3 regions of the Arthrobacter sp. Y3221160 genome follow, and region 1 is predicted to be linked to each of the others. Evidence: predicted binding sites of a transcription regulator. Region 1 holds the regulator's gene; each other region holds the start of a gene.
What was found. Region 1 encodes HrcA, which represses chaperone genes, less so after heat shock. Its sites were predicted from a motif close to TTNGCACTCGNNNNNNNCGAGTGCNAA; they were not measured.
Positions count from the first base shown of each region.

Region 1 (10,496 bases):
GCTCTTCCTCGTTGGCGGCGACGGCCGATTCGTTGTTGACCTCGATGCTCATGCTCGATCCTCCGGGCCGGCTTCCATGTCCGTCTTCCGCCTGGCCGCGGGTGCGCGGCGCGGTCCCCGGCCGCCGTCTGAGCGGCGCGACTCGTCCCGGCCGCCCTCGCCGCGGCGGGACTCGTCCCAGCGGCTGTACGCCGTCACGATGTCGCTGACCAGCCGGTGGCGGACCACGTCGGTGGCGTCCAGCCGGGAGAAGCGGACGTCCTCCACGCCGTCGAGTATTTCGCTGACGATCTTCAGGCCCGAGCTGGTGCCGCCGGGCAGGTCGATCTGCGTCACGTCCCCGGTCACGACCATCTTGGAACCGAAGCCCAGCCGGGTGAGGAACATCTTCATCTGTTCCGGGGTCGTGTTCTGCGCCTCGTCCAAAATGATGAACGCGTCGTTGAGCGTGCGCCCGCGCATGTAGGCCAGCGGCGCCACTTCAATGGTGCCCGCGGCCATCAGGCGCGGAATCGATTCCGGGTCCATCATGTCGTGCAGGGCGTCGTAGAGCGGGCGCAGGTACGGGTCGATCTTGTCGCTGAGCGTGCCGGGCAGGAAGCCCAGCCGCTCCCCCGCCTCGACGGCGGGTCGGGTCAGGATGATGCGGTTGACCTCTTTGTGCTGCAGGGCCTGGACCGCCTTGGCCATCGCCAGGTAGGTCTTGCCGGTGCCCGCGGGGCCGATGCCGAACACCACGGTGTGGTTGTCGATGGCTTCGACGTAGTTCTTCTGGTTCAGGGTCTTGGGCCGGATGTTGCGGCCGCGCGAGGAGAGGATGTTCAGCGTCAGGACTTCGGCCGGCCGCTGCGCCGACTGTTCGCCGAGCATGCGCAGCAGCTGGGCGACCACCTGCGCGGTGATCCTCGTATCCTTCGCTGCCAGGGCGCGGATCTCTTCCACCACGTTGAGCGTGAGCTGCACCGCGTCGGCGGGGCCGGTGATGGAAAGTTCGTTGCCGCGTACATGCAGGTCCACATCGCTGAACTCCGACTCGATGACCCGCAGCACCTCGTCGTGGGCGCCGAGCGCCCTGACCATGTGTTCCGACGAATCGAAATGGACGGAACGGCTGCTTGATCCCAGCGGATCGACATCCAGGCGTGATTGGGACATAGTCCGGCCGATGTGGCCTTTCATCGCTCCTTCGGTGGGCGCTTGCTGGCGGTAACCGGAAATGGATCCGGTCCCGACGGTACAAGTCCATGCTACGGCACGAGCCGCCGCGCAGTCCTCTGCGGGGACGAAAAACGCCTTGGTATCGATCCTGCATCAATCCTGCATCAGTCCGGTTGAGCGCCGGTTAAAGCAGCCATCAGCCCCCCTCCCGTATGCCAAGCTAGTGAGGCAGGAAAGGCGGCAGCAGCCCTTTTCGGCCCACAAAAACCCGGTCATTGCCAACGTCAGAAGGGATCGAAAGCATCACCAGCAACCAGCTCCGGCAGCCTGCAGGCTCGGTCCCAACACGCCGCTTCGGTGCGTGGTTGGCCCTGGTCACTGCCTCATCGCTGGTGCTGCTCGGATGCTCGCCGCAGGCCGCCGGCGGTGGCGGCGGCGGACAGACCTCCATGCCCAATCCCACCGACCCCGCTTCGGCCAGCAGCCCCCTGGTCTCCAGCGTGCCGGTCGAGACCCTGCGCTCCTCGGAGCTCTCCCCCGTCTATTGGCTGGGCACCAATGCCGGGAACGTGTTCCTGTACCGCGAATACCGCCAGGCGGAGAACCTGGGTGATCCCATTACGACGGCGGTGGCCGCGCTGACGCGGCTGCAGCCCCTCGATCCGGACTACTTCAATCCGCTCAGCCCGGCGAGCAAGGTGGGCGCCTCCATCACCAACGGGTCGGTCATCACGCTGGACATTTCCTCGGACGCGTTCAGCCGCCGCGTGGATGCCGGCATCGCCGAACGGGCCGTGCAGCAACTGGTCTTCACCGCCACGGCTGCGGCGGCGAACGCCGGGCTGAGCACGTCGGACGATCCGCTGGAAGTGGTCATCCTGGTGGACGGACATCACGGTTACGAAGCCTTTGGCCATGTGCCGCTGGGCCAGCCGATGGGCCGGAACAGCAGTCTGGCGGCCCCGGTATGGATCATTGATCCGGCCGACGGTGCCACCGCCGCCGGACGCGTGGAGGTGTTCGGCCGCGGCGTCGCGTACGAATCGGAACTGAGCTGGCAGATTTTCCGCCTGGCCGGCTCCGACGACACGTCCGAAGGCGACCTGGTCAAGGACGGCACGGCCCTCGTCGATGCCGACAGCGGGCAGATCGGCGAGTTCCGGTTCAGCCAGAAGCTGGACCCGGGCACCTACCGGCTGTACGTGTTCCAAAAGGACCAGGACGGGCGGACCGACGAACGGCAGAATGCGGACAGCAAGGTCTTCACCATCACCTAGGCCGGTGCTGCTGACCGACGTGGTCAGTGCCAGCGGCCCAGCAACTCGCTGAGCAAGGTCAAGGCGGCGGGTCCGGCCGTGGAGGACCGCAGGACGTGCGGCCCCAGCCGCACGGCCACCGCCCCGGCGTCGAGCATCGCCTCCACTTCGGCCTGGCTCATCCCGCCTTCGGGGCCCACGATCATCAGCACGCGCCCCGCGCCGCCGGTACGGGCTCCGGGCAGGGCAGCGCCGCCGCCGTTTCCGCCGCGCTCCCCGACGGAGGAGCCGGCACGCAACCCGGCCCCCTCCACGGCGTCGGCCACAGTGCCTGCGGCGTCCTCGTGCAGCAGCAGCGAGAGCCTGCTGTCCCGGATCAAGGCACAGAGCCCGGCCCGTTCCACCAGCGGCTCCACCTCCGGAACGCGGGCACGCCGCGACTGCTTGGCGGCCGCCCGGACCGCCAGCTGCCATTTCGCCGCGCCCTTGGCCGCCTTGTCCGCCCTCCAGCGCACGATGCTGCGTTCGGCCTGCCACGGCACCACGGCATCGACGCCCAGTTCGGTGGCCGCCTCGATGGCAAGTTCGTCGCGGTTTCCCTTGGCAAGCGCCTGCACCAGCACCAACTCCGGGTCGGGCCGCGGCTCCTGCAGGATCCGGAGCGCGCGGACGGTGAGCTTGCCTGAGGTGCCGGCAACGGCCTCCCCTACCAGCCGCCGGCCCCGCCCGTCGGCCAGATCGACGGCTTCACCCGGTTCGATCCGCTTGACGGTGACGGCGTGCCGCGCCTCGTCGCCGGCCAGGGTGAAGCTGTCGCCCGGAGCGACGTCGTCGAGCTCGCCCGGAGCGGTGAAGAACAGGTGGTTGGTCACGCCTAGAGGTTACCGAGCCGGTCCCGCAGGCGGGCGAAGACGCCCGTGCCGGAGGACGCCAGCTTGCCCTCGGTGTATTCCTCGCCGCGGGCCCTGGCCAGCCGGCGCAGCAGGTCCTCCTGCTCCGCATCCAGCTTGCTCGGGGTCTCCACATGCACGTGCACCTGCAGGTCGCCGCGACCGTAGCCGCGCAGGTGGGTCACGCCCAGGCCGCGCAGGGTGAGGGTCTCGCCCGCCTGCGTGCCGGGCTTGATGCTGACTTCCTGTTCGCCGTCGAAGGTGTCCAGCGTCAGGTCGGTGCCCAGCGCGGCGGCGGTCATCGGCACCGAGAGCGTGACGTGCAGGTCGTCGCCCTCGCGGATGAAATTCTTGTCCGGGTTCACGCGGATTTCCACATACAGGTCGCCCTGCGGGCCGCCGGCGGGGCCTGCTTCACCCTGGCCGGCCAGCTGGATCCGCGTTCCGGTCCCGACGCCCGCCGGGAGCTTGATGGTCAGCGAACGCCGGCTGCGGACGCGGCCCTCACCGTTGCACTCGTTGCAGGGGTCGGGAATGACCGTGCCGAAGCCCTGGCAGCTGCCGCACGCGGCAGTGGTCATGACCTGGCCCAGGATGGACCGGACCGCACGCTGGACCTGGCCGGATCCGCCGCAAATGTCGCAGGTGCGCGGGCTGGTGCCGGGGCGGCAGCAACTGCCGTCGCAGGTGGGGCAGACGACGGCGGTGTCCACTTCGATTTTCTTGTTGACGCCGAAGACCGCGTCCTTGAGGTCGATCCGCACGTTGATCAGGGCGTCCTGGCCGCGGCGGGTCCGGGAGGCCGGACCGGCGCCGCCCGCTCCGGCGCCGCCGAAGAAGCTTTCGAAGATGTCCTGGAAGGCGAACCCGGACCCGGAGAAGCCGCCGCCGAAGCCGGTGTCGTTGCCGTTCTCGTTGCCGGTGGTGTCGTAGACGCGCCGCTTCTGCGGGTCGGACAGCACCTCGTACGCGTGGCTGACCTGCTTGAACTGTTCGGCTGCCTCCGGGCCGGGGTTCACGTCCGGATGCAGCTTGCGGGCCAGCTTGCGGTAGGCCTTCTTGATTTCCTCGGTGGAGGCGTCCTGGCTGACACCGAGGGCGTCGTAGTGGTTACTCACCTTGTAGTACTTCACTTCCTGGGGATCGGTTCACCGGCGCCGACGGCCGGTGCGGACACTGCGCGGCGTGTGGCTAGCCGGCGAGGATCCGTGACAAATAACGTGCGACGGCGCGCACCGCGGCCATGGTGGTGGGATAGTCCATCCGGGTGGGGCCGAGGATGCCGACCTTGGCCGTCGCGCCCGGGCCGTACCCGGTGGCCACTACGGAGGTTTCGGCCAGCGAACCGTAGGGGTTTTCGCTGCCGATGCTCACCGACATGCCACGCGCGTCCTGATGCAGTTCGGAGAGCAACTGCAGCAGCACCACCTGTTCTTCAAGAGCCTCGAGGATGGGACCGATGCTCAGCTGGAAGTCGACCGTGGAACGGGCCAGGTTGGCCGTGCCGGCCATCAGGATCCGCTCCTCGTTCGTGGCCGCGGCAAGCTGCGAAAGCTGCGACGCCAGGGCCTCGGCCGTGCCCGTCGGCCCCGCCTGCGGCGGCACCGGGGAGTTCTTCAGCAGCCCCGGCACTGCCGCCAGCGGCTTCCCGGACAGCACCGACAGGAATGCTGCGCGCAGCGTGGCCAGGGCATCCTCGGTGACGTCCGCCGGAAGCGCCGCGACATGCTGCTCCACCTTGCCGTTGTCCGCGATCAGCACGACCAGGGCCCTTTTGGGAGCCAGAAGGATGAACTCGATGTGCCGCACCTTGGCAGCACCCAGCTGGGGATACTGGATGACGGCCACCTGGTTGGTCAACTGGGACAGCAACCGCACGGTGCGTTCCATGACATCGTCAAGGTCGTCGGCGCCTTCCAGCAGTTTCTGGATGGCGCGGCGCTCGGGGGCAGAGAGCGGCTTGACGTCCGAAATCCGGTCCACGAACAGGCGGTAGCCCTTGTCCGTGGGAATCCGGCCGGCACTGGTGTGCGGGGCGACGATCAGCCCCTCTTCCTCCAGCGCCGCCATGTCGTTGCGGATCGTGGCTGACGACACGCCCAGACTGTGCCGGTCGACCAGTGCCTTGGAGCCCACCGGCTCGCGCGAGTGCACATAGTCTTCGACAATGGCGCGGAGCACTTCCAGCCTCCGGACCTCGCTCACTGCACTCCTCCTGTCTCCAACTCGTCTGCGGACAGACCGTTAGCACTCAACACGTCCAAGTGCTAAGTCTAATACGTCGCCGCCGTTGTTAGCATTGTCGGGCGGCCGTGCCGTGAGGACGACAACCAGCAGAGGACTTAAAGTTTATGAGCAGCTACGGCTGGGGCCCCCAGGATCTCACCGCCCCCAAGGCCCGGGCATTGCGCGAAATCGGCGCCGAACCGGGACTGGTGCTCGAGGACGCACAGAGCGGGTGGGTCGGCGCCGTCGTCCGGGTGGAGAAGTCCGGCGGAGTGCATCTGGTGTCGCTGGAAGACCGCCGGGGCAAGGTCCGCTCGTTCCCGCTGGGTTTCGGCTTCCTGTTCGAGGGCGAGCCGGTGAAAGTGGTGCCGGCGGCGCCGGCGGCGAAGGCTCCCGTCCGGCAACGGACGGCCTCCGGTTCGGTCAAGGTCGAGGGACAGCGGGCCAGGGTCGCGCGGGCCAGCCGGATCTGGGTCGAAGGCAAGCATGACGCCGAACTCGTGGAGAAGGTCTGGGGAGACGACCTCCGGGTGGAGGGGATCGTGGTCGAACCCCTGCACGGCGTGGACGATTTGGCAGCGGCCGTGGCGGACTTCTCCCCCGGACCGCAGCGCAGGCTCGGCATCCTGGTGGACCACCTGGTCCCCAACTCCAAGGAGTGGCGGATAGCCGAGGCGGCCATGGCCGTGCCCGCGGCGGCGGGCAACGTACTGATTGTTGGCCACCCCTACGTCGATGTCTGGCAGGCCATCAAACCGGCGGTCATCGGGCGGTCCGCGTGGCCGGTGGTTCCGCGCGGCACCGATTGGAAGACCGGCATCCTCGCTGGCCTCGGCTGGCCGCACCGGACCCAGATAGACATCGCCGATGGCTGGAAGAGGCTGCTGGGCAGTGTTAACACCTATGCCGACCTGGAGCCCAGTCTCCTGGGCCGGGTGGAAGAAGTCATTGATTTCCTGACGGTTTGAGCCGGCTACGGCCGGCGCCCCCGCCCGCGGAATGCACCGGGAGACGGGCTGGAACAGCTAGGCTAGGAACAGAAGTGAGCCGTCAGAAGATTTTCCGAAGGTAGGTCCAGTGTCCGAGAACTCTGCTCGTCAGCAGCAGCCGGAGCGCAAGTCCGCTCCGCGCCAGCAGTACCAGAGCGCGTCGGCGTCCGCTTTGCCCCTGACCCCTTCGGAGGACCGGCAATGGGCCACCATGGCGCACTTCGGCGGCATCCTGGGATGCTTCCCGTCGCTGGCGATCTACCTGATCTTCAAGGACCGGGGTCCCTTTACCGCCCAGGAGTCCAAAGAGGCCCTGAACTTCACGGTTCCGCCCACGGCGGTGGCCATCATTGCGAACCTGCTGATCGTCATCCCGGCGGTCAGCGGGCTCTTTGCCGTCATCGCGGCCGCCATCTGGGTCTTCCTCACGGTCTATTCCGTCATTGCCGGCGTCAAGTGCAACCGCGGCGTTCCCTACCGGTACGCCTACAACCTGCGCCTGTTTCGGTAGCTCTGACACTCGGCCCGCACAGCCGCTCCACTAGCCCTGCCGGCCCTGCCGCCCTCCTACCCTGACTGCCGGGAAAACCGCTGGCGGGCGGTGTTCATCCCCGCCGCAATCGGCACATGGGCGGTCGCCGCGGCCAGGCCGAAGCGCGGCATGTCGCTGTAAACACTCTCCCGGCCCCCCGGCACCGTCTCGTACGTTTCGTGCCATACGCCGACGTCCCCGCTGCCTGCCGATTCGCGCATGAACCGCCGCCAGGGTTCCAGGTGCGGCGCCGAGCGGTCGGACGCGAACCGCTGCAGATGTTCCGGGCTCTTCCAGTAGCTGAGCATGATCGTGGTGCGCCCGAACCATTGGTGGAAGCCCAGCAGGCCGGCCTCCGGCGATGCCGCCAGGTGCGCCAGCATCGCCGGCATCGCTGACGCGGTGCGGGCCACCTTGCCGATCTTCCACCAGCGGTTGGCCCGCATCCCGATGAGGAAGACCGTGACCCGTTCGCCGCCCGGATCGGCTGTGTACCGTCCTGTGTGTACGTGTTCCGACATGAGCCGATTCCTTTCGTAACAGTGTTACAGAACATTGTTATGGAATACTGGGGTCATGGCAAGACCCATAGTCCACGATGATTCGCTGCGCCGCACACTCCTCGATACTGCCGCGGCCCTGATCGCCCGCAACGGCGCCCCCGCCGTGTCGCTCCGCGCGATCGCGGCGGCGGCCGGGACGTCGACGACGGCGGTGTACTCGCTCTTCGGCGGGAAGGCGGAGCTGCTCACCGCCATCCTCGACGACGGTTTCGCCTCCTTCGCGGCCTCCCAGCAACGCGCCGCTCCCGACGGACTGGAGGCGCTGGGCATGGCTTACCGGGCGTGGGCCCTGGAGCATCCGGTCCTGTACGGCCTCATGTTCGGCGGTTCATTGGCCAGCCAGGTGCCGTGCCAGCCGACGCCCGGCGCCGCGGAACCGGCGATCGCGCCGCTGTTTGCCGCCGTCGCCGCCGCCCTGCCCGGGGCATCGGACGACGACGTCGCGTCCATGGTGGGCGTGGTGTGGGGCCAGGTCCACGGGCTCGTCTCGCTGGAGCTGGCGGGCGCGCCGGCTGCCGGGTGGAGCTGGGACTCCGCCTACGAGGCGGCCCTGCACCGGATCGGCCTGTCGCTGGAGGCCGGCGCGGTCAGTCCTCGAGCAACCGCCGCACCACGGCGTCGGCCAGCAGCCGGCCCTGGAGGGTGAGCCGGATCGTCCCGGCGAAGGCCGCGGCCGGGTCGACCAGGGCGTCGGCGATCAGCCCGGCCACGGCCTTCCGGCCGTTCGGGCCCAGGTCCCGGGTCTGCAGCCCGTCGATGATGCGGGTCTGCAGCATCACGTGTTCCAGCTGGCGGGTGCCGGCGTCCAGCGTTTCGCGGCCGGCTGCCGGAGATACCCCCGTGGCCAGCCGCTGGGCGTAGGCCGCGGGGTGCTTCACGTTCCACCACCGGACGCCGCCCACGTGCGAGTGTGCGCCCGGGCCGGCTCCCCACCAGTCGTCCCCGCGCCAGTAAGCCAGGTTGTGCCGGCAGCGGTCCTCGGGAGTGCGGGCCCAATTGCTGACCTCGTACCAGCCGAACCCGGCCGCGCCGAGCCGCGCGTCTGCGATCTCATACTTGGCGGCGTGGTCGTCGTCGTCGATTCCGGGCACCTCGCCGCGGCGGATCTGCGCCGCGAGCTTGGTCCCGTCCTCGACGATCAGGGCATAGGCGGAGATATGGTCCGGCGCGCAGGCGATCGCGGAGTCGAGGCTGGCCTCCCAGTCCGCAATGGACTCCCCCGGCGTGCCGTAGATCAGGTCCAGGCTGACGTTCAGCCCGGCGTCGCGGGCCCACTGCACCGCCTGCGGCACCCGTTCCGGGTTATGGGTACGGTCGAGGACCTTCAGCACATGCGGCACGGCCGACTGCATGCCGAAGGACACGCGGGTGAAACCGGCGTCGGCCAGGATCTTCAGTGATTCCGGCGTGACCGAGTCCGGGTTGGCTTCCGTGGTGACCTCGGCGCCCGGCTCCAAACCCCACAGGTCCGCGGCCTGGCGAAGCATCGACGCCAGGTCCGCCGCCGGCAGCAGGGTCGGTGTGCCGCCGCCAAAAAACACGGTGGCCAGCGGACGGTCGGGCAGGCCGGAGTCACGCAGCACCCGCGCCGCCAGCTCCAGCTCCGTGTTCAGGGTGCCCGAGTACTCATCCTGCGACGCGCCGGAACCCAGTTCCTTGGCGGTATAGGTGTTGAAATCGCAGTAGCCGCAGCGCACCCGGCAGAACGGGATGTGCACGTACAGGCAGAACGCGCGGTCCTCCGCGCCTGCCGCTGCCTGAGCGGGCAGCAGGCCGTCGGCCGGCGCCGGGTCCCCCACGGGAAGGACGCTAGGCACTGAGGCGCGCCTCCGCCGTCGTCGTTGTGGTCACAAGCACTGCAGAGCTACTTCTTTGCCTTGTCCTTGGAGTCATCCGATGACAGCGCGGCGATGAAGGCCTCCTGCGGGACCTCCACGCGGCCGACCATCTTCATCCGCTTCTTGCCTTCCTTCTGCTTCTCCAGCAGCTTCCGCTTACGGGAGATGTCGCCGCCGTAGCACTTGGCCAGCACGTCCTTGCGGATGGCGCGGATGTTTTCGCGCGCGATGATACGGGAACCGATGGCGGCCTGGATGGGCACCTCGAACTGCTGGCGCGGGATGAGTTCGCGCAGCTTGGAGGTCATCATGACGCCGTAGCTGTAGGCCTTCTCGCGGTGCGTGATGGCGCTGAACGCGTCGACCTGTTCTCCCTGCAGCAGGATGTCCACCTTGACCAGATCGGCCACCTGTTCGCCGTCGGCTTTCCAGTCCAGCGAGGCGTAGCCGCGGGTGCGCGACTTGAGGTTGTCGAAGAAGTCGAAGACGATTTCCGCCAGCGGCAGCCGGTAGCGCAGCTCCACGCGGTCCTCGGAGAGGTAATCCATCCCCTTCATCTCGCCGCGGCGGCCCTGGCAGAGCTCCATGATGGTGCCGACAAACTCGTTGGGCGCGAGGATGGTCGCGGAGACCATCGGCTCGCGGACCTCGGAAACCTTCCCGTCGGGATACTCGCTCGGGTTGGTGACCGTGAGGACCTTCTTGTCCTCCAGCGTGACCTCATAGACCACGTTGGGGGCGGTGGAGATCAGGTCCAGGTTGAACTCGGCCTCAAGCCGTTCCCGGGTGATTTCCAAGTGCAGCAGCCCGAGGAAGCCGACTCGGAAGCCGAAGCCGAGGGCCGCGGAGGTCTCAGGCTCGTAGATCAGTGCCGCGTCGTTGAGCTTGAGCTTGTCCAGCGCGTCGCGCAGTACCGGGTAGTCCGTGCCGTCGATCGGGTAGAGCCCGGAAAAGACCATGGGCTTGGGGTCTGCGTAGCCGCCCAGGGACTCCGCTGCCGGCTTGAGCAGGTTGGTGACGGTGTCGCCAACCTTGGACTGGCGG
Region 1 covers NZ_JBNHHU010000001.1:429,369-439,864, forward strand. Annotated here, with positions in the region: gene ybeY (rRNA maturation RNase YbeY) at 1-52, opposite strand, end outside; gene AC5RWG_RS02010 (PhoH family protein) at 49-1,155, opposite strand; gene AC5RWG_RS02015 (GerMN domain-containing protein) at 1,434-2,435, shown strand; gene AC5RWG_RS02020 (16S rRNA (uracil(1498)-N(3))-methyltransferase) at 2,459-3,286, opposite strand; gene dnaJ (molecular chaperone DnaJ) at 3,289-4,422, opposite strand; gene hrcA (heat-inducible transcriptional repressor HrcA) at 4,496-5,509, opposite strand; gene AC5RWG_RS02035 (DUF3097 family protein) at 5,656-6,498, shown strand; gene AC5RWG_RS02040 (DUF4870 domain-containing protein) at 6,608-7,030, shown strand; gene AC5RWG_RS02045 (DUF4188 domain-containing protein) at 7,087-7,572, opposite strand; gene AC5RWG_RS02050 (TetR-like C-terminal domain-containing protein) at 7,628-8,260, shown strand; gene hemW (radical SAM family heme chaperone HemW) at 8,202-9,431, opposite strand; gene lepA (translation elongation factor 4) at 9,479-10,496, opposite strand, start outside.

Region 2 (10,686 bases), on a different contig from region 1:
TACTGGCTGTCACACAACACGCGCAGGTGTTCCTGCGGCAGGTGCGCCGTGGCCCGGAACAGGTCCAGCACGGCCATCAGCTCGCCCTGGTTGTTGGTGCCGTGCGGCCAGCCCCCGGCAGCCCACGCGGTGTCGTCGATGTACCAGGCCCAGCCAGCCGGTCCGGGGTTGCCGAGCGCGGAGCCATCGGCGGCAGCAGTGATAGTCATGATCTCCATCTTTTCAGATCCGACCACCGTTCCTGTCCGTGCGCGGGGCACGTGGCCTACATTCCTGGCCCTAGGGCGGGCGCGGGGCAGACATTCCTGGCCCTAGGCTGGGCACGTGGCAATACTCATCGATCCTCCGCTCTGGCCCGCGCATGGCACCCACTTTTCCCATCTGGTCTCCGACACGTCGCTGGCCGAGCTGCACCGCTTCGCCGCGGCAGCCGGGATCCGCGAGCGGGCCTTCGACCGGGACCACTACGATGTGCCGGCCAGCCGCTACGCCGAGCTGGTCAGGCTGGGTGCCGTCGAAGTCAGCGCCGGTGACCTGACCCGCCGGTTGCAGGCGAGCGGGTTGCGGGTACCGGCCCGTCAGCGCCCGGAGAGGCTGCGCAGGGTGCTGCTCCGCCGGTGGAACGAGCTGCTGCCCGGACACGAGGACCTCGGCCGAGACCTGCTGGACCGTTGGGGAGAACCGCACCGCCATTACCATGGCCCCGGCCACCTTTTGGCTGTCCTGGAGGCGCTGGAACAGCTCACTGCCCCGGCCGGCTCCGTTCCCCGGCCGCGGGCAGTATGGTTGGCGGCCTGGTTCCATGACGCCGTCTACAACGGCCGGCCCGGTGTCGACGAACAGGAATCGGCTGATCTCGCGGCTGCCTGCCTGCCGACGGCGGGCTGCAGCGGCGAGGAGACGGCCGAAGTGGTTCGGCTGGTCCTGCTCACGGCCATCCATTCGCCCGGCCCGCAGGATCTAACCGGTGCCCTGCTGTGCGACGCCGACCTGTCCGTCCTCGGCGGATCGCCGGCGGAGTACCGCAGCTATGTCCGGGACGTCCGCAAAGACTATGCGCACGTGCCCGACGCCGACTTCGCCGCCGGGCGCACCGCCGTCGTCCGCGGTCTGCTGGCGCTGGATCCGCTCTACCGGACCCCCGCGGCCAGGGAGAAGTGGCTGGAGCGTGCCCGGCACAACCTCTCGGCCGAGCTGGAAGCCTGGCACGAGAGGCCCGACTGGCTCGCTGCGGAAAGGGGATAAAGGCCGCGAGGCGCGGCTCCCATGACGGGAACCGCGCCTCGCTGAACCGTGGCCTGCTGTCAGGCCGAGGTTGTGGCGGGGAAGCTTAGAAGCCGCCCATGCCGCCCATCTCGTCGCCGCCCGGCATGGCCGGAGCGGCCTTCTCCGGCTTGTCGGCGACCACGGCTTCGGTGGTCAGGAACAGGCCGGCGATGGAGGCCGCGTTCTGCAGGGCAGAGCGGGTCACCTTGACCGGATCGTTCACGCCCGCAGCCAGCAGGTCCTCGTAGACACCGGTGGCGGCGTTCAGGCCGTGGCCGTCGGCCAGGCCGCGGACCTTGTCGGCCACGACGCCCGGCTCCAGGCCGGCGTTGAGGGCGATCTGCTTCAGCGGAGCGTCGATGGCAACCTTGACGATGTTGGCGCCGGTTGCTTCGTCGCCTTCGAGGTTGAGGTTGGCGAACGCCTTGGCGCCGGCCTGGATCAGGGCCACGCCGCCACCGGCGACGATGCCTTCCTCAACGGCAGCCTTCGCGTTGCGGACAGCGTCCTCGATGCGGTGCTTGCGCTCCTTGAGCTCGACCTCGGTTGCGGCACCGGCCTTGATGACTGCAACGCCGCCGGCCAGCTTGGCCAGGCGCTCCTGCAGCTTCTCGCGGTCGTAGTCGGAATCGGAGTTCTCGATCTCGGCCCGGATCTGGTTGACGCGCCCGGCGATGGCGTCGGCTTCGCCGGCACCTTCGACGATGGTGGTCTCGTCCTTGGTGACAACCACCTTGCGGGCCTGGCCCAGCAGGTCCAGGGTGGCGTTCTCCAGCTTGAGGCCGACCTCTTCGGCGATGACCTGGCCGCCGGTCAGGATGGCGATGTCGGCCAGCATGGCCTTGCGGCGGTCACCGAAGCCCGGAGCCTTGACGGCCACGGACTTGAAGGTGCCGCGCATCTTGTTCACGATCAGGGTGGCCAGGGCCTCGGCCTCGACGTCCTCGGCGATGATCAGCAGCGGCTTGCCCGACTGCATGACCTTCTCCAGGATGCCAACCAGGTCCTTCACGTTGGAGATCTTGGAGTTGACGATCAGGATGTACGGATCCTCGAGGACCGTCTCCTGGCGCTCTGCGTCGGTGACGAAGTATGCGGACAGGTAGCCCTTGTCGAAGCGCATGCCTTCGGTGAGCTCCAGCTCCAGGCCGAAGGTGTTGGACTCCTCGACCGTGACGACGCCTTCCTTGCCCACCTTGTCCAGGGCCTCGGCGATCAGCTCGCCGATCTGCGGATCTCCGGCGGAGATCGACGCGGTAGCGGCGATCTGTTCCTTGGTCTCGATTTCCTTGGCGGAAGCGATGAGCTCGGTGGTGACGGCGTCAACAGCCTTCTCGATGCCGCGCTTCAGGCTCAGCGGGTCGGCGCCGGCAGCAACGTTGCGCAGGCCTTCCTTGACCAGGGCCTGGGCCAGGACGGTGGCGGTGGTGGTGCCGTCACCGGCGACGTCGTCGGTCTTCTTGGCGACTTCCTTGACCAGCTCGGCGCCGATCTTCTCGTACGGGTCGTCCAGCTCGATCTCCTTGGCGATGGAAACACCATCGTTGGTGATCGTGGGGGCGCCCCACTTCTTCTCGAGCACGACGTTGCGGCCACGCGGGCCGAGGGTTACCTTAACGGCGTCAGCGAGGGTGTTGAGTCCGCGCTCGAGGCCGCGGCGGGCCTCTTCGTCAAATGCAATGATCTTTGCCATAGCGGCTTACGTCCCTTCTGGACAATAGACACTGGACGCAGCTTTTGACGGCTGCTGGCCACCTGCGGTGCCCGCGACGGACGGCTCACGACGACGGCGGATTCGGTACGCCGCGCCGCTCACCTCACCGAGGTGGCGGGTTTCACTCCCTACGGGCTTTCTTAGCAGTCAGCCCGCGAGAGTGCTAACTCAATAATTAGCACTCGCAGGTGTCGAGTGCAAGCTGTTGGGCCTGCCGGATGACGCGCTTCTCCGGCCGAGATCCCCCTGAGCACCCCCGGGCCAACAATCAGGGTGGACCCCCATGGAAACGACAGGCCCCTCCCGCGTAGATTGGCAGGCAAGACAGCGCACGCGAACAATCGGCCCGGCACCGGGCAAAGGTCGGAGAACCATGTCTGAATCACCGGACGAGAAGAACACCAGTAACCCCACCGAGCCCCTGGCACCGGGCACCAACCCGACGAGGCCGCTCGGCGGACAGCCGCCGTACGACGGAGCGGGACAGCAATACCCGCAGCCCGGCCAGCCGGGTTACGGGGCTCCGGGGCAACAGCAGCCCGCCCCGGGCCAGCAGCCCTTCGGCCAGCAGCCGTACGGCGCCCCGGGACAGCCATACGCGCAGCCCGGCCAGTCGGGCCAGCCCTACGGGCAGCAGCAGTACTACGGGGCTCCCCCGGGCTACTACTATCCGGAACAGAAGTCCCGGCTGATCGGCGGGCTGCTCGGCATCCTGCTGGGCGGCCTGGGCGTCCACCGGTTCTATCTGGGCCACGTCGCCATCGGCGTGGTGCAGATTGTCGTCACGTTCCTGACGTTTGGTTTCGGCGCCGTCTGGGGGTTCGTCGAGGGCATCATGATCCTGGTCGGGGCAGAGCCGTTCAAGCGCGACGCCCGCGGGATCCCGCTCAAGGAATAACCCGACCGGCGCGACGGAACGGGCGCGAGAAACCGGCGCGACGAAACCGGCGGCGGAGGCACTCCAGCCTCCGCCGCCGTCGTCATTGCGGGTCTGCTACGGGGCGACCCGGACCTCTTCTGCCTGCGGACCCTTCTGGCCCTGGCCGATCTGGAACTCTACGCGCTGCCCCTCATCGAGGGAACGGTAACCATCCATTTGAATAGCGGACCAGTGGACAAAAACATCGGAATTTTCTTCGTCCACGGTGATGAAGCCGTAGCCCTTTTCCGCGTTGAACCATTTGACGGTTCCCAGCGCCATAGCGTTCTCCATACTCAGTAGTTCCAGCCTGCCGTGTACGGTTCAGCGGCAGGATGGTTTCACCTTAACCGCGCAGCGGGGTGAAGTGAGCTACCGCACACCTAAATGTTATTGAGGCGTAACCGAAATTCCGCTTTGAGGCCGCTCCGCATGGGTAATGGGGCTACGGTGCTACGGGCGATTGGCGGCCCGGCCGGCGCGCAATCCCGGCGCACGGCCTATTGGGGGTCCGGCCTGGCGAATGCCACAGTGGCGGCCCGGCGAGGAGAATGCCTTACTGGTAGCCGGGTCCCAGCGCCACGGTGACGTACTGCGAGACGTTGCCGTTTTCCTGCATCGCACTGATGCCCAGCAATTGTCCGAGGGCCCGCGCGTTGGCTTCCTGGCCCGGGTTGTAGAAGATCACCGAGCCGGCGAGCGGGGCACCGCCCCAGTTGTCCACGACCGCGATCGACCAGCCGTCCGCCTGCACCCGCTGCGACACGGTTCCGGCCAGCCCGGTCACGCCGGTGCCGTTGAGGATCATCACCGGGTCCTGCTTGTTGACCGCCGCGGCCTCTTCCGTGGGTTCCTCGGTCGGCTCCTCGGTCGGCTCCTCGGTGGGCTCTTCCGTTGCCTCCTCGGTCGGCTTCGCGGTGGCGGTCGCTTCCGGCTCGGCGGTTTCGGTTTCCTGCGCCGTTGGCGTGGGCGAAACGCTGGCCGCGGGGGCGGCCTGGCCAGCGGCCGGGGTCGAAGATCCCCCGCCTCCTAGCAGCGGAAGCACGAAGAACGACAGGGCGCCAACCGCCAACGCCAGTACCGCGGCCAGGACGATCAGGCCCAGGCCGTTGGACTTCGGCGTCGCCATCCGTGCGCGGTGCACACCGTGGCGGTCTGAAGTTTCGGGGACCTGGTCGAACTCATCCCGGGGGTACTTGCTCATCGCTTTCAGTGCATCCTTGTGGTGGCGAAACGGAAACCGGCCTACCAGGCCGCCCCGGTTCTAGGCGTCGGTGCCCAGCCGGCGAGCAGTGCGCGCGCGCTGGCGGGACGTACGTAGTCTACGCAATCTCTTCACCAGCATCGGATCGTGCGCCAACGCATCCTCGGTGTCGATCAACGCATTCAGGATCTGGTAGTAGTGCGTGGCGGACATGTCGAACAGTTCGCGGATGGCCTGCTCCTTGGCTCCGGCGTACTTCCACCACTGCCGCTCCAGGGCCAGCATGCGCTGGTCGCGTTCGCTCAGCGGGCTGGCGTCGTCAACCTCGGCCTCGAGTGAAAAGGCACTGGCCTCGGCCGAACCCGCCACAACACACCTGCGCTTCCTAGTACTTGCTGACAGCTATCAATACCTCCCCCATGATAAAGGCGAATCACAGGCATGTCATTCACCGCCCCGTGGCCCGTCCCGAACGGCCGAGCGAGCGGCGTGCGCGACCTGATTGCCGGCCGGCGGGTGGTTTCCGCAAAGATGGAACTGTGAACTACGACGACGGTGCCCTCTTTCCGCTGCCAGCCCACCCGCCTGCCGCGGACCTTGGCGCCCCGTACCCGTTTGCCTCCCCCCGGGAGCTCTCCGCCGTGATTCATCCCGAGTGGGCCGAGGTGCTCGCCCCCGCCGAACCCCTGCTCTGGGATCTGGCCTCCTACCTCGACGGCGAGCGCGCCGCCGGAAAGACCTTGCTGCCCGCGCCGGCCAACGTGTTGCGGGCGTTCCAGCGCCCGCTGTCCAAGGTCAAGGTCCTGATCGTCGGCCAGGACCCCTATCCCACGCCGGGACACTCGATCGGACTGGCCTTCGCCGTCGAACGGCACGTGCGTCCGCTGCCGCGCAGCCTGGCCAACATCTACCGGGAACTGCAGATGGACCTGGGCATCCGGCCGCCCCAGCACGGAGACCTGAGCGCCTGGAGCGACCAAGGCGTGCTGATGCTTAACCGCGCACTGACCGTGGAGGCGGGCAAGGCCGGCTCCCACCGCAACAAGGGGTGGGAGCAGGTCACCGAACTCGCGGTCCGGGCGCTGGCCCAGCGCGGCGGCCCGCTGGTGGCACTGCTCTGGGGCCGCGAAGCCCAGCAGTTGGCTCCGGTACTGGAGCAGGTGCCGCGGATCGAGACCGTGCACCCCAGCCCCCTGTCGGCCTCCCGCGGATTCTTTGGGTCGCGGCCCTTCAGCCGGGTTAACGAACTGCTGGCCGCCCAGGGCGCCGAACCCGTGCACTGGGAGCTGCGCTGAGCCGGGCCTGGGCGGGTGGGCTGCTGGCTGGCAGACGCCGGAACGTTTTGTCCATGTTTTGCGCGCGGCTCCGGCGTCGCCGCAGGTCAAGGCCTCAACGGTTTCCAAGACATGGACAGTTTCGGCCAAACGTGGACAGCTGGGACCTTGCCCGGACCGCTGAGGCCAAGCGGTTCGCGGTGGGGGTCCGTGCGTTCCTGGGCGCGCGTGTGACCTTTACCATCCGCAAATTGGGATTACCCGACCGGTGAATTAGGTTCTCCTCAGTAGGAGTTTCCCTTCGTCAGGAGTAGTGCAGGATGCAGACACAACCGGCAGCAGCCCCCGCCCGTGCGGGACGGAACGCTCGGCCGCCGCGGGTGCAGACGAATCTCCAGGTGACGCGCACCGAGTGGATTTCACAGCACATGGTCCGGGTCTACGCCGGCGGCGAGGCCTTCGATTCGTTCGCCGAACGGTTTGCCGCCAAGGACGCCACCGACCAGTACATCAAGATCATCTTCCTGGACCCCGCGCTGGATGTGGAGCTTCCGGTGAACGTCGCGGAGCTGAAGGACACCCTTCCGGCCGACAAGCTGCCCGTCACCCGCACCTACACCGTGCGCCGGCTAAACCGCGACACCCGCGAGGTAGTGGTCGACTTTGTGGTCCACGGCGACGAAGGCCTCGCCGGCCCCTGGGCCGCGCGGGCCAAGCCGGGCGACTGGATGATGTTCAACGGACCCGGTGGCGCGTACCGGCCCGATCCCGACGCCGACTGGTACCTTTTGGCCGGCGACGACGCGGCGCTGCCGGCAGTTGCCGCCGCCATTGAGGCACTGGCCCCGGACGCGCGCGGCCATGCCTTCCTGGAAGTGGATTCCGAGGCGGACGTGCAGGAGCTGGGCGCTCCCGCCAACCTGGAAATCCACTGGCTGTTCCGGCGCGGCCAAACGCCCGGGACCGCTACCCTGCTGCGCGACGCCATAGCCGGCCTGGACTGGCCCGACGGCCGCGTGGATGCATTCGTCCACGGCGAGCGCGACGAGGTGAAGTCCCTGCGCGATGTCCTGTTCAAGGACCACGGGTTGTCCCGCGATCAGGTCTCCATCTCGGGTTACTGGGCCTACGGCCGGGCCGAAGACGCCTTCCAGGCGGAGAAGCGCACGCCGGCGGGCCAGATCTTCCCGGAGAACTACCCGGCCTGAGCCGGGATCATCCGGGGCTCCGAGCGCCCATCCCCCGACGCCCGCCCCGGCCCCCGGCGCCGGGCAACCCATCCCGCACCCGGCGGATCCGGCGTCCTCAGCGGCGCCGGGCCCGCCGGTTTTCGTTCGAGCCCAGCCCCTTGGTGAACGGCCTGGCCAGGTTGTCGCCGAGCACGGTACCGCCGGCAATGGCCAGGATCACCGTCAGCGCACCGAACAGCCCCAGGATGCCGTTGAACGGCGCCTCCGAGTTGACGGTCAACTCGAAGATCGACCGGAACACGGACAGCCCGGGCAGCAGGAACAGCACGGCCGGCACCGCCACCACCAGCTGCGGCGAGCCCATCCGCAGGCCCACGATGCGCCCGAGGAACCCGATCACCACGGCCCCGACGGCCGGGCCGATCCGGTCGCCGATCCCCGCCCACACCGCGAGATCGTAGATCAACAGCCCGACCAGCCCGACGGCGGCCGTGGGCAGCAGCATGTTCAGCTTGGTCTGCTCGGTCATGCTGAGGGCAATGGTTGACACCACGAGCAGCAGCGCCCGCACCACGTAGGGGTACTGGCCCTGGCCCTCCACAAAGACTTCGGGCAGGCTGACGCCGAGCATCGAGCCGCCCACCAGCCCCACGGCGACGCCGGCGGCAATCGCAGCGAAGGTAAAGAAGGCCGAGAGATAGCGTCCCGACGCGGTGACCGGGAAGCCGTTGATCGCATCCTGGGTGGCGGAGACCAGCCGACCGGTCGGCAGGAGGAACAGGATGCCGCCGGCGATCACCAGCGACGGGCTCATCGGCACGTGCAGCGTCCAGAACAGCAGCGCCATGACGGTGGCCAGGCAGGCGCCGATGCCGGTGATGAAGAAGTCCGGCATCCGCCATTTGCTCAGCTTCCGCCCGACCAAACCCATCAGCACGGTGGAGATGCCGCCCACCAGGGCCGCGAAGACGCTGCCGCCGAGGAAGGCAATGATGAAGCCGGAGAACACGCCGCCGGCCGCGATGGCCATCCACCGGGCGAAGGGCTTGGGGCGCGAGGTAATCTCCTGCAGCCGTTCCTTCGCCTCGCTGCGCCCCACCCCGCCGTTGACGATGTCGGTGACCAGTTCGTGCACCAGGGACAGGCCGGCGTAGTTGTTGGTCCAGGACCGCACCACCCGCATCACGGTAATGGGAATCGTGTCCGGTTTGGCGTAGTTGATCACCACGGACTGGTTGGTGATGTCCACGTCGATGTCGCTGAGCCCGAAGGCCGCGGTCACGGCGATGATGCTGGTTTCCACCTCCAGCGCGCCGGCCCCGTAGCGGAACATGGTTTCCGCCACGTCCAGGGCAAAGTCCAGCGTGATGCGGGCGGAGGCATCGACCCCGGCCGTCTGGATCATCGGGTTCGCGTAGGGGCTGCCGGCCAGCCTCTCGACGATGCTCATCGGCGCGGTGGGCGGGGCCTCGCCCTGCACGAGCTTGCGCAGCATCCGGCGGGCCGCCGCGTTCGAGCGCGAGGCTGCCGCGGAGGCGGGCAGCGGCGCGGTGCCGCTGGGAACGGGCTTGACCTGCTTGGCTACCGGCCGGTCCGTCGGACGCGGCACCGGAGGGTGGGTGCTCTGGGGTCCTGCGGCCGAACCGGCGCGTCCGGTGCCGGAGCCGCGGCCGGCGTCGTTGGCCGGGATGTTTTTCGGCTTGATGATCGGCAGCATTCCCGCCTGCGGAGTCATGGGTGACATGGATTCCTGGTCTGGGTCCTTGTCCTGCAATCCCTCTCCGTTCTGCGTCTCCGCCACCGCCGGGCGGCGCTCGTTGATCCCGGGTTAAATCCTTGCACACCTCGCAGGGAGGGCGCCGGGATGGTGCCGAGGCGCGCGTCACGTCTCGCGGATTTCACCGCTGACGACGTCGATGCTGAACTCCCGCGTGCGGCTCGCCACCGGGGCGCCGCCGGGAGGTTCGTCCGCCGGGACCGCGGTGCAGGAGAAGGAAACGGTCAGGCCTCCGGCCGCGACGTCGGCGCGCGTCACCGTGCGGACAGGATGGAGGTAGCGGGCTTCTCCGCCCGGGCCCAGGTCCTGGGGCGGAAAATCCGCGGCGTTGTCGAACCCGCCGGCCAGGCTCACCCTCAGGTGCTGCGGTCCCAGCATCTTTGCCCGCCCGGCAAAGACCAGCACGTCCCCGGCGCGGTGGCCGGGCGCCGGCCCGCCCCCGGCCGGGCTGCGGATCTCCTCCAGCACCATGTCGAAGCGCAGCGGGTAGTCCTTGGGCACCGGCAGCGGCCCGGTCACGGGGCCCGGCCCCGCCGCGTCGTCGTCGTCCCGGGCCGTGACGGCCCCGCGCGGCCAGGCCGCCAGCAGCCGCCCCGGATCTGCGGTGGCATAGACGATCTCGCGTCCGCCCTGCCGCTGGTACAGCACCCCGATGCGGCCGTCCGGCAGCCGCACCGCGGCCGGCCCGCTGGCACCGCTCCCGTAAACGGTGAGCTTGTGCGGCCACGAGTGCCCGTTGTCCCGAGAGAGGCTGAGTACCACGTTGCGGGGCAGCAGCGGGTCCTGGCAGTTGGCGGCCAGCAGCCAGCGGTCGCTGGCCGGTGCGGCCAGCCCGCCCACGGCCGGCAGCCCGTCGAAGCGGACCAGGGAGCCGCTGCTCCCGGGATCGGACAGTTCGTCGACCGGCTGCAGCGGCCCGTAGCTGTGCCCGCCGTCGTCAGAGACCGCGGCCAACCGCCGGGGAGCAGCCCAGGTATGCAGCAGTACCCGGCCGTCGGTCAGGCAGACGGCGGCACCCCCGCCGTCCTCCGCGGCCGGGCCGGAGTCCTGCGCCGGCAGCGGCTTTCCCAAGGTCCAGGTGTCCCCGTGGTCGTCGCTGTAGCAGGAGGCGGCCCCCGCGCCCGCGCCCTCGGCCATCACCGCGAACAGCACCAGCAACCGCCCGGCGTATCGGCCGGCGTGCACGCCGGTGCCCGGCCCGGCAGCGGCGAGCCGCGTGATCGCGTCCGAGGCAGGCCGCGGGGCGACCGACCGGTGCTGCCAGGTGGCGCCGTCGTCGTCGGAAGACAGCAGTTCGAAGCGCCGTGCCGTGGCCGCCGGGTCCGGCCCCGCTTCGCCGCCT
Region 2 covers NZ_JBNHHU010000002.1:752,586-763,271, forward strand. Annotated here, with positions in the region: gene AC5RWG_RS16390 (RNase H family protein) at 1-209, opposite strand, end outside; gene AC5RWG_RS16395 (DUF4031 domain-containing protein) at 325-1,245, shown strand; gene groL (chaperonin GroEL) at 1,331-2,959, opposite strand; gene AC5RWG_RS16405 (TM2 domain-containing protein) at 3,354-3,878, shown strand; gene AC5RWG_RS16410 (cold-shock protein) at 3,975-4,181, opposite strand; gene AC5RWG_RS16415 (LytR C-terminal domain-containing protein) at 4,456-5,103, opposite strand; gene AC5RWG_RS16420 (DUF3263 domain-containing protein) at 5,164-5,472, opposite strand; gene AC5RWG_RS16425 (uracil-DNA glycosylase) at 5,643-6,398, shown strand; gene AC5RWG_RS16430 (siderophore-interacting protein) at 6,698-7,585, shown strand; gene AC5RWG_RS16435 (threonine/serine exporter family protein) at 7,683-9,311, opposite strand; gene AC5RWG_RS16440 (sialidase family protein) at 9,450-10,686, opposite strand, start outside.
Region 2: the regulator HrcA is predicted to act here: its motif matches at 3,121-3,147, upstream of groL (chaperonin GroEL).

Region 3 (10,686 bases), 880 kb from region 1:
TCTAGGTTATCCCACCACTGGAACGCTTCACCTTGGAACGGGCAGGGAGAGGACTTTCGCCGGCGCCTGGCGGACAGGGCGGACCCCTCGTGACGGCTGCACGGCTCTCCTCTTCGGACTGCTGGCGTCGTCCCGGCGCAGGCGGTACGCTCGACCTGCCGCACGGCCGGCAAGCGCACCGCAGGCCCTCTCTCTTGACGGTTGCCGCGGGCCGGCCGCAGGCAGCCGGAGCGGGAAGTGGTCAGTCATGGGAGGAAGATTCCGGCGGTCCGTCGGGCGCATGCGACCGTTCGCGAGCGGCTTGGCGGCCACCCTGTGTTTTGGCATCGCCGGGCTGGTCTGGTCCATGCCCTCCCTTCATGCGCGCCGGTTGCGGCGAGCCGCATCGTGTACCGTTTGCGCTTCCCACCAGCGGGTGCGCGGCACCGCCCTCTTTGTGGTGGCGGCCCTCCTGGTCGCCGGAGCCGGAGCCCGCGTCCAGGAGGCGCTCTCCCCGCAGATCGTTTGCCACAGCCATATCACTGCCGACGGGCAGATCAAGCCTGAGCCGCGCCTGCAGATTTCACCGCCGGCCCCGTGGCGCATCACCCGCAATTTTCTGGTCGCCCCCATCAGCGGCGTCGGGGTCCTGACCGGGCGCAGCCTTGATATGGAAGCGTGCTCGGGACCGTCGCTGTTGGTCATGTTCTGGCCCCCGCCGCGCACCAGCGGCGGCGGAACAATGCTCGGAGACGTGTTCGTTGCGTGGATGCCGCCGGTGGACCCGGCCGGTGCACTGAGCGTCAACGGATATGGCATTGCCGATGAAGGCCAGTATGTCCGCTACGGCCCGAACATCTCCCAGACCCGGACCGGGGACGAGGCCCTCGCCCTCCACGAGTCGCGGCATGTTGACCAGTGGGCCGTAGCTAATCTGCTCGCCGGCCCGTTCGCATTTCCGGCGGCGTACATCATCGACGGGGCACTGTTCCCCTCCTCGCGCAACCACTTCGAGCGGGCCGCCGGATTGGCCGATGGGGCGTATCCGGCCGCGCCGGACAACTGGCCGGCGCCGCGCTGGCCTGACACCGCGGCCCTCGTGCTCATCGCGCTCCTGATCTTCCGACGCCGGCTCCGTTGGCTCACCCGCGTCGCGGTCGGTGGCCGCGCGCACGCCCGGGCCCACGCGCCGAGGCGCTGTCCCGTCCATACGCGGGGCTGGTCGCGGGGCGCCGGCGAAGGTCCTGCCGCTGGTTAACGCGAGTGGCGCCGCTCCCCTGGTGCGGGGAACGGCGCCGTCGACGACTGCGGGACTACCGCTTGTAGTTCGGTGCCTCCACGGTCATCATGATGTCGTGCGGGTGGGACTCCTTCAGCCCCGCCGCGGTGATCCGCACGAACTTGCCCTTGGCCTTCAGCTCGGCGATGTTGCGGGCACCGGTGTAGAACATGGTCTGGCGCAGGCCGCCGACCAGCTGGTGCGCGACGGCCGAGAGCGGGCCGCGGTAGGGCACCTGGCCTTCGATGCCCTCGGGGATCAGCTTCTCGTCGTCGGGCACGTCGGCCTGGAAGTAGCGGTCCTTGGAGTAGGAGGTGTTCTTCCCGCGCGTCTGCATGGCCCCCAGCGAGCCCATGCCGCGGTAGGCCTTGAACTGCTTGCCGTTGACGAACACCAGGTCCCCCGGGGATTCCGCGGCGCCGGCCAGCAGCGAGCCGAGCATCACCGTGTCCGCGCCGGCGACCAGGGCCTTGCCGATGTCGCCGGAGTGCTGCAGGCCGCCGTCGGCAATCACCGGGATGCCCGCCGGGATGGCCGCCTTGGCCGACTCGTAGATCGCCGTGATCTGCGGTACGCCAACGCCTGCCACCACCCGGGTGGTGCAGATGGAGCCCGGGCCCACGCCCACCTTGATGGCGTCGGCGCCGGCGTCGACCAGTGCCTGCGCGCCCTCGCGGGTGGCGGCCTGGCCGCCGATCACGTCCACGTGGGCCGCGGCCGGGTCCTTCTTCAGCCGGGCGATCATGTCCAGCACGCCCTGGCTGTGGCCGTTGGCGGTGTCCACCACGAGGACGTCCACGCCGGCCTCGATCATGGTCATCGAGCGCTCGTAGCCGTCGCCGAAGAAGCCCACAGCCGCGCCGACGCGCAGCCGGCCGTCGTCGTCCTTGGTGGCCAGCGGGTACTGCTCCGCCTTGTCGAAGTCCTTGACGGTGATCAGGCCCTGCAGCATGCCGGCGTCGTCCACCAGCGGGAGTTTCTCGATCCGATTCTTGCCCAGCAGTTCGATGACTTCCGGGCGGCTGATCCCCACCTTGCCCGTGATCAGCGGCATGGAGGTCATCACCTCGTGCACCTTGGTGGTGGGATAGTCGGCGCGGGGCACGAAACGGGTGTCGCGGTTGGTGCAGATGCCCACCAGCTTGCCCTCGGAGTCCACCACGGGCAGTCCGGACACGCGGTAGTTGTAGCAAAGTTCGTCCAGTTCGGCCAGCGTGGCGTCCGGGGCGATGGTCACCGGGTTGGTGATCATGCCGGACTCGCTGCGCTTGACCCGGTCCACGTGCTCGGCCTGGTCCTGGATGGACAGGTTGCGGTGGATGACGCCCAGGCCGCCCTGGCGCGCCATGGCGATGGCCATCCGCGATTCCGTCACGGTATCCATGGCGGCGGAGAGGAGCGGGGTCTGGACCGTGATGCGGCGGGTCAGGCGGGAGCTGGTATCGGCCTCGGACGGAATCACATCCGTCGGGCCTGGCAGCAGGAGCACGTCGTCGTAGGTCAGACCCTCGAAAGCGAACGGATTGAATTCTTCGGACACTGCAGGGCCTTTCGAGCGATACCGGTGGCGGCCGCCGGTCACCGACAGCGGGGATCGGGTTCCGGGGTTGGTTACATCCTAAAACGATTCCGCCCTGGCCACTATTTCCCGCGGCAACCGATGTGGCGGAGCTAACGTGCGCGCCCGGCTCCGGGGCTTCCACCACCCCGGACCCCACGACGACGAAGGGGACCCTGCACTGGCAGGATCCCCTCCGGACGGGCGAAGCCCGACCAACAGCCGGCGGCGTGCGCTAGTGCTGGTGGTTGTGCCCGTCCTCTTCGGCCGGCTTCTCGACGACCAGGGTTTCGGTGGTCAGCACCAGTGCCGCGATCGAGGCCGCGTTGCGCAGCGCCGAGCGGGTCACCTTCACCGGGTCGATGATGCCCGCGGCGACGAGGTCCTCGTATTCGCCGGTGGCGGCGTTGAAGCCGTTATTGAGCTCCATGTCGCCCACCTTGGAGACAACGACCATGCCCTCGTGGCCGGCGTTTTCGGCGATCCAGCGCAGCGGCTGGGCCAGCGCGCGGCGGACCAGGCCGACGGCGGTGGCTGCGTCGCCCTCGAGCGCCAGCACGTTCGGGTCGGTGTCCAGAGCCTGGGCGGCGTGCACCAGGGCGGTGCCGCCGCCGGCCACGATGCCTTCTTCCAGGGCAGCGCGGGTGGAGGACACGGCGTCCTCGATCCGGTGCTTCTTCTCCTTCATTTCGACCTCGGTGGCAGCGCCGACCTTGATCACGCCGATGCCGCCGGACAGCTTGGCCAGCCGCTCCTGGAGCTTCTCGCGGTCCCAATCGGAATCGGTGCGCAGCACCTCCGCCTGCAACTGGGACACGCGGTCGGCTACGTCGGCCTCGGAGCCGGCGCCGTCAACAATGGTGGTGTTGTCTTTGGTGACGGTGATGCGGCGTGCCGTGCCCAGCACCTCGAGGCCCACCTGGTCCAGCTTCAGGCCGAGGTCCGCGGACACGACCTGGGCGCCGGTGAGCACCGCGATGTCCTGCAGCATGGCCTTGCGGCGGTCGCCAAAGCCCGGCGCCTTTACGGCGGCAACGTTGAGGGTGCCGCGGATCTTGTTGACCACCAGGGTGGACAGGGCCTCGCCGTCGATGTCTTCGGCGATGATGAACAGCGGCTTGTTGGCCTGCAGCACCTTTTCCAGCAGCGGCAGGAACTCCTGCACCGTGGAGATCTTGCCCTGGGAGATCAGGATCAGCGCGTCCTCGAGGACTGCCTCCTGGCGCTCCTGGTCGGTGACGAAGTACTGCGACAGCAGGCCCTTGTCGAACTGCATGCCCTCGGTGAGCACCAGCTCGGTCTCCATGCTGGAGCCCTCTTCGATGGTGATGACGCCGTCCTTGCCCACCTTGTCGAACGCTTCGGCCAGCAGTTTGCCGACCTCCGGGCTCTGGGCGGAGATGGTGGCGACCTCGGCGACCCTGCCTTCGACCTCGCGGGCATTCTCCAGCAGGCGGGCGGCAACGGCCTCGACCGCTACCTCGATGCCGTGCTTGAGGGCGCCGGGGGCGGCGCCGGCGGCCACGTTGCGGAGGCCTTCCTTCACCAGCGCCTGGGCCAGGACGGTAGCCGTGGTGGTGCCGTCACCGGCAACATCGTTGGTCTTGGTGGCGACTTCCTTGGCCAACTGCGCGCCGAGGTTCTCGTACGGATCGTCGAGTTCCACCTCGCGGGCGATGGTCACGCCGTCGTTGGTGATGGTGGGCGCACCCCACTTCTTGTCCAGGACCACGTTGCGGCCACGCGGACCGAGGGTGACCCGGACGGTATTGGCGAGCTTGTCGACGCCGGCTTCCAGCGCCTTGCGGGCGGCGTCGTTGAACTCCAACTGCTTTGCCATGAATTTGTTCCTTTCACGCAAAATGCCCCGGCTGCGCTGCTAGAGGAGGCAGCCGGGGCATTTCGGTTGTCCGTGATTCCGGCTGCGGGCGTCGACTGCGCGCGCCCGAGCCGCCGGACTCAGCTGATGGGCCTTACTTGGTGACGATGGCCAGCACGTCGCGGGCGGAGAGCACCAGGTACTCTTCCCCGCCGACCTTGACCTCGGTTCCGCCGTACTTCGAGTAGATGACGACGTCACCCTCGGCTACGTCAACGGGAACCCGGTTGCCATTGTCATCGACGCGGCCGGGGCCGATCGCGACAACTTTGCCTTCCTGCGGCTTTTCCTTGGCGGTGTCCGGAATGACCAGGCCGGAGGCCGTGGTCTGCTCTGCTTCGAGCGGCTGGACAACAATACGATCCTCAAGAGGCTTAATGGAGACCGACACTCGGCTCTCTCCTTTTCATGCGCTACGAATAGGTTGGCCAAGGAGATGTCTGCCGTCGTCGCGGTGCCGGCAGGCGGTTCCTTGTATTAGCACCCACACGGGGTGAGTGCTAACTGCGACTCTATGAGAAGGATTAGCACTCGGTCAAGGCGAGTGCCAGCGGCGGGCCCTCCGGCTTCCGTGGCCGCCGCCTATGTGACGAAGATCGGCTCTGCCGTCCACCGGCCAAGTTGCGTAAGGCTAACCTAACCCGGTAGCTTTCAAGCTGCGCGCAAATAGCAAACGTTTATGTTGCCTAATGCCGGTCCCCGCCCGGGACGGCGTTGACGAACAATGGAGAGTCAGTGAAAAAGCCCCTGAAGTCCGGCCTGGTGGCCATGACCGCAGCCGTTTCCATGCTCGCCCTGAGCGCCTGCGGCCAGCAGACCGACGCCGCGGCAGGCACCGGCGCCGAGACGATCAGCGTTGAGCACGCCTCCGGCACCACCGACGTGCCGGTGAACCCGGAGACGGTCTACACCTTCGATCTCGGGGTGCTGGACAGCCTCACCGCCCTGGGCGTCGAGGTCGACGGCGTCCCGGAGGCGGCCGTGTTCCCCGAATCGCTGGCGCAGTACGCCGGCGACGAATACACCAAGATCGGCTCCATGAAGGAACCCGACTTCGAGGCCATCAGCGAAGGCGCACCCGACCTGATCATCATCTCGGGCCGCACCGCCGAGGCCTACGGGGAGCTGAGCAAAATCGCCCCGACCATCGACCTGAGCGTGGACACCGCCGCTCCGATCGAGAGCTTCAAGGAAGTCTCCGCGACCCTCGGCGAGATCTTCGGCAAGGAAGCCGAAGTCGAAGAAAAGCTGGCGGCCATCGACACCCGGATCGAGGACACCAAGGCCGCAGCTGCCGACGCCGGCACCGGTTTGGTGCTGATGACGAGCGGCGGCGAGATGACGGCCTACGGCTCGGGGTCCCGCTTCGGCATCGTGCACGATGTCCTGGGCGTGCAGACCGCCGCGGATGTGAAGTCCGAGGGCCCGCACGGCGAGGCCATTTCGCACGAATTCGTCGCCGAGGCCAACCCGGACCACCTGTTCGTGATCGACCGCGACTCCGCCGTCGGCGAATCCGGGGAAGCCGCTGCGGCCGTCCTGGACAACGACCTGGTCAACGGCACCAGCGCCGCCAAGAACGACAGCATTACCTATCTGGACTCGGCCTCCTGGTACCTGGTGGGCTACGGCCTGAATAATACGGACGCCATGATCAGCGCCGTCCAGGCAGCCGTCACGAAGTAGCACCCGTACGGCCGCCGGCGTCCCGCCGGCGGCCTGCGCGGTGGCCCGACCCATGGCTTCCTCCACGATTTCCAGTCCGGCCCCGGCCGCAGCAGCCGCGGCGGGACGCTCCCGCGCCCGCGGATCCGGTTCCCAGCTCGCCTGGGCGGCCACCGCCGTCGTCGTCCTGGCCATTGCCAGCATGTTTGTGGGCGTCAGCGATGTGTCGCTGCCTGCCCTGCTGGCCGGCGACCAGAAGGCCTGGGACATTTTCTGGATCAGCCGGCTGCCGCGCACCCTGTCGGTCATCCTGGCCGGCGCGGCGCTGGGGATTGCCGGGCTGATCATGCAGCTGATGGCGCGGAACAAATTCGTGGAGCCGTCCACCGTGGGCACCGTGGAGTCTGCCTCGCTGGGCATCCTGGTGGTCACGGTGGCGATCCCCGGTGCCACCCTGTTGGCCAAGATGTCCGTGGCGACCGTGTTCGCGGCCGCCGGGACCGGCCTGTTCCTGCTGGTGCTGCGCCGGATCCCGCTGCGCAACACGCTCATTGTGCCGCTGGTGGGCATCATGCTGGGCGGCGTCATCGCCGCGGTGACCACGTTCTTTGCCTACCGCTTTGACCTGCTGCAGACGCTGAACAGCTGGATGATCGGCGACTTCTCCGGCGTGCTCCGCGGCCGCTACGAGCTCCTCTGGATTGTCGCGCTGCTCGCGGTGATCGGCTACCTGTGCGCGGACCGCTTCACGATGGCCGGCATGGGGCAGGAATTTTCCACCAATCTGGGCCTGCACTACGGCCGGATCCTGACGCTCGGGCTGGTCATCGTCTCGCTGATCAGCGCCGTGGTGGTGGTCAACATCGGCGCCATTCCGTTCCTGGGGCTGGTGGTGCCCAACCTGGTGTCGCTGGCGTTCGGCGACAGCGCCCGCCGCGCGGTTCCCTGGGTCGCAGTCTTCGGTGCGGGCTTTGTGCTGCTGTGCGACATCATCGGCCGCACCATCCGCTACCCCTACGAAATCCCGGTGGGCGTGATCGTCTCCGCCGTCGGCAGCGCCGTCTTCCTCTACCTGCTGCTGAGGACCCGCAAGAATGGCTGATTCGGTACTTCCCGCCGCGCTGACGCAGCGCAAGCGCCGCACCCTCACCACGGTCCGGCCGCGGACCTGGATCATCCTGTTGGGCCTGCTGACGGCCGCCCTCGTGGCGGTGTTCATGACCATCGACCTGCGCGGCAACCTCGGCTACATCCTGCCCCGGCGTGCCATCAAAGTCGGTTCGATGCTGCTGGTGGCGTACGCCGTGGGCGTGTCCACGGTGTTGTTCCAGACGGTGACCGCCAACCGGATTTTGACTCCGTCGATCATGGGCTTCGATGCCCTCTACATGCTGATCCAGACCGGGCTGACCTTCGCGATCGGCGGGCAGGCGCTGCTGAGCCTGGGCGCGCCGGTGCGCTTCGTGATCGAAGTGATGCTGATGGTGGGCTTCTCCTTCCTGATCTACCGCTGGCTGTTCACCGGCGGCGGCAAGAGCCTGCACCTGATGCTGCTGGTGGGCATCGTGTTCGGGACCATGTTCCGCGGCATCTCCTCGCTGCTGCAGCGGCTGATCGACCCGAGCGAATTCATCATCCTGCAGGACCTGTTCTTCGCCAGCTTCAACAACGTGGACGGCGTGCTGCTGGCCGTGTCCGCGGTAGCCGTGGCCGCGGCCACCGTCCCGGTCTGGCGGATGCGCCGGCAGCTGGACGTGCTGGCGCTGGGCCGGGACACGGCGCTGAACCTGGGCGTGGACCACCGGCGGGCCGTCACCACCGTCCTGATGCTGTGCGCCATCCTGGTGGCCGTATCCACCGCACTGGTGGGACCGATCACGTTCTTTGGCCTGCTGGTGGCCAGCCTGGCCTACCTGCTGTGCTCGCACTTCCGGCACGTGTACGTGCTGCCCATCGCCGTGCTGCTGGGCGCCATCGCCCTGGTCGGCGGCCAGCTGGTCCTCGAGCAGGTGTTCAGTTTCGATACCGCGCTGAGCATCGTCATTGAATTCGCCGGCGGCATCCTGTTCATCGCCCTGCTGCTGAAAGGCTCCATCAAATGATCCACGTCTCCGGAGTCTCCAAGACCTACGGCACGCAGACCGTGGTGGACGACGTCAGCTGCTACATCAAGGACGGCGGCATCACCTCGATCATCGGGCCGAACGGCGCCGGCAAGTCCACGCTGCTGTCCATGGTCTCCCGGCTGCTGCCCATGGACGCCGGGGCGGTGACCATCGACGGGCTCGACGTCGGCAAGACCGCGGGCAAGGAACTGGCCCGCAAGATGGCCATCCTGCGCCAGGACAACCAGCTGACCGTCCGCCTGACCGTTCGGGACCTGGTGGGCTTCGGCCGTTTCCCGCACAACAACGGCCGGCCGGGCCCGGCCGACCTCGTGCAGATCGAGCAGGCGCTGGCGTACCTGGACCTGACGTCGATGGCGGACAAGTTCGTGGACGAACTCTCCGGCGGCCAGCGGCAGCGGGCGTTCATCGCCATGGTGCTGGCCCAGGACACCGATTACCTGCTGCTGGACGAACCGCTGAACAACCTGGACATGAAGCACTCGGTGGAGATGATGCGGCTGCTGCGCCGGCTGACCGATGAGCTGGGCAAGACCGTGGTGCTGGTCATCCACGACATCAACTTCGCGTCCTGCTACTCGGACTCGATCATCGCCATGCGCTCCGGCCGCCTGGTGCACCAGGGCCCGCCGGCACAGATCATGCAGCCGGACGTGCTGCGCGACGTGTACGACATCGACATCCGCATCGAGGAGATCGAGGGCAACAGGATCGGCGTCTACTTCGCCTGACGCCGGACGGCGGAGTTGTTGCCGGCCACGGGGTCCCGGCCTCGACCTGCGAGGCCGGCAGGGCCGGCACGGCGTCAGACCACGGAGAAATCGCCGGGCAGCATGGTCCGCCCGGTCAGGGCCAGCAGCACCTGCGCCCCGTCGCCGCGTTCGGCGGCGATCTCCATGGCCAGCCGCCCGGCTTCCAGCTCCACGCTGCGCGGCAGCTCCGCCACCAGGCCGCAGGCCCGGGACAGGTCGAGCGTGTGCACCGCAAGTTCGAAGATCCGGGTGGGCAGGTAGTCGCTGAAGCGCATCCCGCCGGCGGCCGTCTCGATGACCCGGTCCTCGGTCAGCGGCAGCGTGTTTTCCAGCTGGGCCAGCAGCCGGTCCACCATGTCCACCGGGTGCGGGCCCAACTCCTTGCCGGCTGCCACGGCCCGTTCGGTGACGCCGGGATCATTGGCCAGTCCGGTGGCCAGGTAATAGTCCGCGGCCGATTCAACCTGGACAGTCTTGGCGGGGCGCCCCAGGTAGGTCAGCACCGTGGACAGCGCCCGGCTGGTATGTCCGGCGAGCGTCCGGACGCTCCAATCGTCCAGCCCGGGTGCGTTCCATGCGGTCGGCGGCACGTTTGCCAGCACCTCGCGGAAGTACCGGCCCGCGGACAGGAACGTTGCCGCCGATTCGATCATGCGCCCATGCTACGGCCGGCAGGCGGCCGCGACCAGCGTCCCCTTCGTCCTAACCGGTCCGGCCGGGAATGACCGCAGGAGTCGTTCAGGCGAGGCGCCGCAGCTCCGGCTTCCAGCCCGGGGCAGGTGCAGCGACGCCTGCGGCGACGTCATCCCAGAGGGCCTGCCAGCCCCGGTGCGCCCTGTTGCCGGCTTCGATCAGCTCGCCAAGTTCCGCTTCAATCTCGGCTTGGCAAGCGTCTGTATCAATGTCGTACCCGTCGATGGATGTGGACATCATGCACGCCTCCTCACAGTAAGCTTCCTTACCGACCCTACGGAGTCCCAGCATATCCCGCTATGGGGAGAACTACCCATCGCCGCTTTTAAGCCACGAATCGGCCGGTCCGCTTGCCTGCGTCCGCCGCCTGAATCCGCTGCACTAGGCTTGAAACCATGGCACCCGAGACCCACGCCGAGAGCATTGCACCAATTCTCACTCCGGAAGGCTGGGAGCTGCTGAATTCGCTCGGCCCCTATTCCGAAGCGGAGAGCCTGCACACCGGCACCGAGCTGCGCAAGGCCGGCCACTCCCCCGAACTGGTCTCAGCCGCCATGACACAGTCCCGCCTGCGTGCGAAGGCCAAGGCGAAGTTCGGTCCGTTCGCGGAGAAAATGCTGTTCACCACGGCGGGGCTGGAACAGGCCACACGGCTGAACATCGCGGCCCTGCACGCGCGGCGGTTCCAGGCCGCCGGGGTGGAGCACGTCGCAGACCTGGGCTGTGGAATCGGCGCGGACGCCATGGCGCTGGCC
Region 3 covers NZ_JBNHHU010000001.1:1,313,478-1,324,163, forward strand. Annotated here, with positions in the region: gene AC5RWG_RS05970 (hypothetical protein) at 416-1,237, shown strand; gene guaB (IMP dehydrogenase) at 1,293-2,798, opposite strand; gene groL (chaperonin GroEL) at 3,052-4,656, opposite strand; gene groES (co-chaperone GroES) at 4,790-5,086, opposite strand; gene AC5RWG_RS05990 (siderophore ABC transporter substrate-binding protein) at 5,431-6,381, shown strand; gene AC5RWG_RS05995 (ABC transporter permease) at 6,434-7,462, shown strand; gene AC5RWG_RS06000 (iron chelate uptake ABC transporter family permease subunit) at 7,455-8,462, shown strand; gene AC5RWG_RS06005 (iron ABC transporter ATP-binding protein) at 8,459-9,217, shown strand; gene AC5RWG_RS06010 (maleylpyruvate isomerase N-terminal domain-containing protein) at 9,292-9,891, opposite strand; gene AC5RWG_RS06015 (hypothetical protein) at 9,977-10,171, opposite strand; gene AC5RWG_RS06020 (THUMP-like domain-containing protein) at 10,327-10,686, shown strand, end outside.
Region 3: the regulator HrcA is predicted to act here: its motif matches at 5,220-5,246, upstream of groES (co-chaperone GroES).